One region of the Mesorhizobium sp. CNPSo 4661 genome, then DNA from elsewhere that is predicted to be linked to it. Evidence: predicted binding sites of a transcription regulator. Region 1 holds the regulator's gene; the other holds the start of a gene.

Region 1 (3,405 bases):
GAAGCGGGCACCGCCATCGGCGCGCCGCGCTGGGTGGTGATCCGCTCGGTCGCCTATCGCGCGGCCCTGTCCGGCATCGTGACCGGCATCCTGCTGGCGATCGCCCGCATCTCCGGCGAAACCGCGCCGCTTCTCTTCACCGCGCTCAACAACCAGTTCTGGTCGAGCAATCTCAATGCCCCGATGGCCAGCCTGCCGGTGACCATCTTCCAGTTCGCCCTCAGCCCCTACGAGGAATGGCAGCAACTGGCCTGGACGGGCGCACTCATAATCACCCTTACGGTTCTCGGGCTGAGCATCATCGCCCGCAGCCTGACCGGACGCAGAGAGGACAGATGAAACCGATGTTGTCCACCGACCTGAACGTAGCCGACACGACCGTCGAGAAGGCCAAGATCGAGGTCAAGAACCTCAATTTCTACTATGGCCAATCGAAGGCGCTGAAGGACATCAACCTGTCCTTGCCGGAGCGCAGCGTGACCGCCTTCATCGGCCCGTCGGGCTGCGGGAAGTCGACGCTGCTGCGCGTGCTCAACCGCATCTACGAGCTCTATCCGAAGCAGAGCGCCGAGGGCCAGGTACTGCTCGACGGCAAGAACATCCTCGACCGCTCGCAGGACCTCAACCTGCTGCGCACCAAGATCGGCATGGTGTTCCAGAAGCCGACGCCGTTCCCGATGTCGATCTACGAGAACATCGCCTTCGGCGTCAGGCTGTATGAGAAGATCAGCAAGGCCGAGATGGACAGCCGCGTCGAGTCGGCGCTGAAGCGCGCCGCGCTGTGGAACGAGGTCAAGGACAAGCTCAACGCCAGCGGCCTCAGCCTTTCCGGCGGCCAACAGCAGCGCCTGTGCATCGCCCGCACCGTGGCGGTGAAGCCCGAGGTCATCCTGCTCGACGAGCCGGCCTCGGCGCTCGATCCGCTGTCGACCGCCAAGATCGAGGAACTGATCGACGAGTTGCAGGCCGACTATACGATCGTCATCGTCACCCACAACATGCAGCAGGCGGCGCGCGTGTCGAGGCAGACGGCGTTCATGTATCTGGGCGAGCTGGTGGAGTTCGACCGGACCGAGAAGATCTTCACCTCGCCCCGCGAAAAGCGCACGCAGGACTACATCACCGGCCGCTTCGGCTGAGTTCATACGAGGACATCATCATGGCCGAACATACCGTCGCCTCCTTCGACGAGGATCTGAGGCAGATCAGCCGGCTTATCAACGACATGGGCGATCTGGCCGGCTCCATGGTCGGCGGCGCGACCAGGGCCCTGCTCGAAACCGACAATGCGCTGGCGCAGCGCGTCGTCTCCGACGACGCCATCATGGACGCGCGCCAGCGCGAGCTTGACGACCGCGCCATCACGCTGATCGCCAAGCGGCAGCCGATGGCGGACGACCTGCGCAACGTTGTCGGCTCGATCCGCATGGCGGGCGATCTCGAACGCATCGGCGATCTTGCCAAGAACATCGCCAAGCGCGTTGGCGCGGTCGGCGTCAGCACCGCGCCGCGCGACCTCACGCATTCGATCGATTCCATGGCGCAGCTGGTGCTGATCCAGGTCCAGGCCGTGACCCAGGAATATATGGTGGGCGACGCCACTGCGCTGGCCAAGCTGCGCAACGACGACGAGCGCATCGACGTCAAATACACGTCCGTCTTCCGCGAGCTGTTGACCTACATGATGGAAGATCCGCGCAACATCACCGCTTGCACGCATCTTCTGTTCTGCGCCAAGAATCTCGAGCGCATCGGCGACCATGTGACCAACATCGCCGAGAACGCCTATTATGTGCTCACCGGTACGCAATTGCCCGCCAACCGTCCCAAGCAGGACGAGACGGCAATGTCGGCGCCGGCGGCCTGACGAGAAGGTTACCCCGATGATCGCGCCACGCATCATGGTGGTGGAGGATGAGGAGCCGCTGGGGGTGCTGCTCCGCTACAATCTCGAATCCGAGGGTTACCAGGTGGAAGTGGTGACCCGCGGCGACGAGGCCGAAATCCGCCTTCAGGAAAACGTTCCCGACCTGCTCGTGCTCGACTGGATGGTGCCGGCGGTTTCCGGCATCGAGCTCTGCCGGCGCCTCAGGATGCGGCCCGAGACCGAGCGGCTGCCGATCATCATGCTGACGGCGCGGGGCGAGGAAAGCGACCGCGTGCGCGGGCTCTCGACCGGCGCCGACGACTACCTGGTCAAGCCGTTCTCGACGCCGGAATTCATGGCGCGCGTCAAGGCGCTGCTGCGCCGCGCCAAGCCGGAGGTGCTGTCCAGCGTGCTCAAGGTCGGCGACATCGTGCTCGACCGCGAGTCGCATCGCGTCTACCGCAAGAAGAGCGAGATAAGGCTCGGCCCGACCGAGTTCCGCCTGCTCGAATTCATGATGCGGCATCCTGGCCGCGTGTTCTCGCGCAGCCAACTGCTCGACAATGTCTGGGGCGAGACGATCTATATCGACGAGCGCACGGTGGACGTCCATGTCGGCCGCTTGCGCAAGGCGGTCAACAACGGCCGCATGCCCGACGTCATCCGAACCATTCGCGGGGCGGGTTACGCGATCAGGGAGGATTAGGGATAGGGCGCGGAAGCGCTGACGGCTCCGCTCCCGGCATCTGCGATGGTGATTAGCCGAGACGCTTCTAGCGTCGTCATCCACGGGCGGAGCAAGGAGCGTAGCGACGCAGCGCAGACCCGAGGATCCATTCCGTGACTTCGACGTGCCGGGGCGGTGCAGAATTCTGCTCCGCTGCGCCTACGATCGAAGTAACGGCATGGATTCCAGGGTCTTCGCGACGGAGCTTCGCTCCTGCTTCGCCCTGGAATGACGAAGCTGCGGGGCCATCGCTAATCTCAAGCGTCTGCTGCTGTCCTCAGCGACCAGCGGTCACTTCAAAGCCGCTCAGGCCACGTTTTTTCCGCTGCCCGCTCTTGCCTGCATGCCCGGCGCGAAAATCTCCTGGTCGACGAAGGTCAGCGCGCGCATGGCGCAGCCTTCGCGGATCAGCGGCAGCTCGTTAGGCTCGGTGTCGAAGGAGATCGATTCCGAGTGCTGGCCGCCCGCGGTCTGGGCGATCGCCGCCCTTAGCGCCGGCTCGATCAGGTCGAAGGCGGCCGCGCTGACGCCGACCATGGCCACGGGCGCCGGGTCGATGAGGGCGAACAGGCTGCCGAGACCGAAACCAAGCGCCTCGCCGGCCCGACGGTAAGCCTCCCGCTCGGGGCCGTCCTTCTCGCGCGCCTTGGCGGCGAGGGCTCGCATGTCGGCGTCGCCGACGTCGACCGGCTCGGCGTCCTCGCTCATTTTCATGGCGCTGCGCCAGATCGCGTAATTGCCGGCATAGGCCTCGACGCAGCCGCGCCGGCCGCAGCGGCAAAGCGCGCCGCCCGGGCGGTGGATCATGTGG
Region 2 (3,405 bases), on a different contig from region 1:
AGCCCTTGAACTGGTTGACCATCTGGCATTCGGTGACGCGGATGGAGCCGAGCGGCACGGCGAAAGGCAGCTCGGGCACGTCCAGCTCCAGCGCGACCTCGCCGATGCGTACTTCGCCGACGAAGGGGTGGTTGCGGGCATAGCCGCGTTGCGTCGAATAGCCGAGCGCCAGCAGGAAGCCCTCGTCGCCGCGCGATAGCGCCTGCAGGCGGATGTCGCGTGCCATCGGGAATTGCAGCGGCTCGCGCGTGATGTCGCCGGGCACATGGTCCAGCGGCATGTCGCCGTCGGCCTCGATCAGCCCTTCATGGGCGAGGATCGCGGAGACGCGCGGCATGGCTTCGGCCTCGACGGGACGCTGCGCGGGCGTTTCGACCTCGGCGCCGGCGGCAAGCTCGGGATCGAGCAGCCGGTGGGTATAGTCGAAGGTCGGGCCGAGCACCTGTCCGCCCGGCAGGTCCTTGTACGTGGCCGATATGCGCCGTTCGAGCTGCATGGCGCCGGTATCGACCGGATTGGTGTAACCGAAGCGCGGCAGCGTGGTGCGGTAGGCGCGCACCAGGAAGATCGCCTCGATCATGTCGCCGCGCGCCTGGACGACGGCGAGTGCTGCCAGCTCGCGATCATAGAGCGAGCCTTCGCTCATCACGCGGTCGACGCCGAGCGCCAGCTGCTCGACGATCTGGTCGAGGCGCAGCGCCGGCACCGAGCGGTCGCCGCGGCGGCGATCGGCAAGCAGGCGGTGCGCATTGGCAATGGCGGCCTCGCCGCCTTTCACCGCGACATACATGTCATGCCTCCATCGACTTGATGCGGGTGGTGCGCGGCAGGCAGGCGAGGCTACCGGGCGCCGCCAGGATGATGTCGACGCCGCGCGGGAAACGCTGGTTGTTCTGCTTCCACTGCTCGACGAAATGGCGCGGCATGCCGGTCGGCGCGATCATCGCCGTCTTCTCGATGCCGGGGCCTTCGAGCAGCAGCGTCGGGCCGGAACCGAGATCGCTGGTGAGCAGGATCAGCGTCGTCGAGCGGTCGGGATATTCCTGCGTGCCCTGCGAGAAACCGTCGATCGCCGCCATCTCCTTCGGATTGGCGATAAAGGCGAAATGCGCGTCGGCCGGCGTGTTGGCCAAAGGCGCGCCGGTGTGAAAGCCGAGCCAGGCCTTGACCGAGGCCTCCGCCTGCAGCGCGTGGTCGAGCCAGACCGGCGTGTCGTTGTCGCAGAGTGCCAGCGCCACGGCGCCGGCAGTCGCCGACAAAGGCGCCGGCGGACGGGCGAGCTGCGGCAGCTCCTGGACGGTGCCGGGGCGCGCCATCGCATCCATAATGGCGCGGAACACGGCCTGGGCGTTGAAGACCGGCTCGGCGAAACCGCCGTCGATCGATTGCGTGGCGATGTTCATCAGTCCTCTCCGCGCACCATGGTGAAGAAATCCACTTTCGTTGCCGCCGTTTCGACGCGCTTTGTCTCGCGCGCCGCATCGAGCGCCGCGCGCAAGGGCGCGGCGAGCTTCGTCTCGACCGCTTCGCGATGTGCCGGGTCCTGCCAGAGCGCGTCGGCGATCGCCGCCAGCTTTGCTTTTCCCTTGTCGCGGCCGAGCGCATAGGAATGGCCGACCTGGCCGGAGGGCAGCCGCACCGTGGCGCGGGTGACCGTCGCCTCGCCGACATTGAACGGCGCGCCGCCGCCGCCGATCCGCCCGCGCACCGTCACCAGACCGGTCTCCGGACCGCGCAAAAGCTCCGCCTCAGAAGGCAGGCCCGCTTCGCTCCACAGACGGGCGATCTCATCGGCCGCGGCATGCGCCAGCGTCGCCATCAAGGCCTTTCGCCCGGCCTGCTCGCGCGCTTCCTGTCCTCGCATGGCATCGCTCCTTGCATGCATAAATTTGTCTATTGATATAGACAACTATACAAATTATACTCACCTCGTAACGGGAGTCCATGACGGGTGGATGACAAGGGCGGGAAAAATGCTTGGGGGCGATAGGTGACTGGACTGGCGGCTAGTATCGAAAGGCGCAACGGCGTGTCGCTGTGGCGGCAGATCGCCGACAAGATATTGCAGGGGATCGCAAGCGGCGATTTCGCCGAGAATGCGGCGCTGCCGCCCGAAGTCGCGCTGGCTGAACGTTATGGCGTCAACCGCCACACCGTGCGCAGCGCCATCGCAGCACTTGTGCAGGAAGGCGTGCTGAAGGCCGAGCAGGGACGCGGCACCTTTGTCTTGTCGCGCAAGCGGCTGTCCTATCCGATCGGTGCGCGCACGCGCTTCTCGACCGGGCTGCAGGGGCAGACGAGCGAGCGGCACATCGCGCTCTTGTCATCATCCACGGAGCCGGCCAGCCGGCGCATCGCCGAGGCGCTGGGCATCGCCAAGGGCGCGGCCGTCATTTGCCTGGAGACGCGTGGCGAGGCCGATGGTCATCCAGTATCGCGCGCGACGACCTGGTTCGACGCCCAGCGCTTCGCCGGCATCGAGGACGCAATGGCGGAAACGGGATCGATCACCGCCTCGCTCAAGCGTTTCGGCATCAACGATTATCTGCGGCAATCGACCGTGCTGTCGGCACGTCATGCCGATGCCGACGACCTTGCAGCGCTCGATCTGCAGCCGGGCGCCATCGTGCTGGTCACCGTCGCCGTCAACGTCACGCTCGATGGCCAGCCGATCCAGTTCGCGGAGTCGCGCTTTCCCGCGGAGCGGGTGGAGCTGAGGCTGTCGGCCGGCGATTAGTCCTCCGACTTCATTCCGGGCGATAACCCCAGCGGTCGTCATCCACGGGCGGAGCGACGCGAAGCGGAGCGCAGACCCGGGGATTCATTCCGTTATCTTAATCGTAGAGCGCAGCGGAGCAGAATTCTGGATCGTCGCAACGCGTTGGCGTCACGGAATGGGTCCTCGGGTCTGCGCGCGTCGCTTCGCTCCTTGCTCCGCCCGCGGATGACGAGGGACAAACGCTTCGGCCAATCGCCAATGCCGCGATTTGCCAGGAATCCAGAGCCGAGATCTCCGTGCCGGCGCTCAGCCGACCTCGATAACCGCCTTGATCAGCCCCGATTTCTCATGCGTCCATCTGGCGAGGTCGCGCGGCGTTCCGTCGAGCGTCGTGCGATGGGTGACGAGCTTGTTCAACGGCACGGAGCCGTTGCGGATCGAGGCCGCGACATGGTCGAAATCGGCTTTCAGCGCGTTGCGGCTGCCGACCAGCGTCATCTCGCGCTTGTGGAATTCGGGGTCGGAGAAGGTGATGTCGTCCTTGACGACGCTGACCAGCACCAGCGTGCCGCCATGCGCGACATGGGCGAAGGCCGACTGCACCGATTGGGTGTTGCCGGTCGCGTCGAACACAAGGTCGAATCCTTCGCCGCCGGTTGCCTGCCGCACCAGGTCGGCGGCCGCCG

Evidence for each region. The regulator PhoB, encoded in region 1, activates phosphate uptake and scavenging genes when phosphate is short. The targets are predictions, from matches to a motif close to TGTCATNNANCTGTCAT.
Region 2: phnF (phosphonate metabolism transcriptional regulator PhnF) is a predicted target of PhoB. The motif match lies at 1,945-1,961, and genes of this name have one in related genera.

The regions. Positions count from the first base shown of each region.
Region 1 is NZ_JBWGIO010000005.1:153,400-156,804, forward strand. It holds gene pstA (phosphate ABC transporter permease PstA) at 1-339, shown strand, start outside; gene pstB (phosphate ABC transporter ATP-binding protein PstB) at 336-1,139, shown strand; gene phoU (phosphate signaling complex protein PhoU) at 1,160-1,867, shown strand; gene phoB (phosphate regulon transcriptional regulator PhoB) at 1,884-2,573, shown strand; gene AC0YKC_RS09240 (ROK family protein) at 2,901-3,405, opposite strand, start outside.
Region 2 is NZ_JBWGIO010000009.1:241,688-245,092, reverse strand. It holds gene AC0YKC_RS15720 (carbon-phosphorus lyase complex subunit) at 1-790, opposite strand, end outside; gene phnH (phosphonate C-P lyase system protein PhnH) at 792-1,403, opposite strand; gene phnG (phosphonate C-P lyase system protein PhnG) at 1,403-1,864, opposite strand; gene phnF (phosphonate metabolism transcriptional regulator PhnF) at 1,991-2,737, shown strand; gene AC0YKC_RS15700 (zinc-binding alcohol dehydrogenase family protein) at 3,026-3,405, opposite strand, start outside.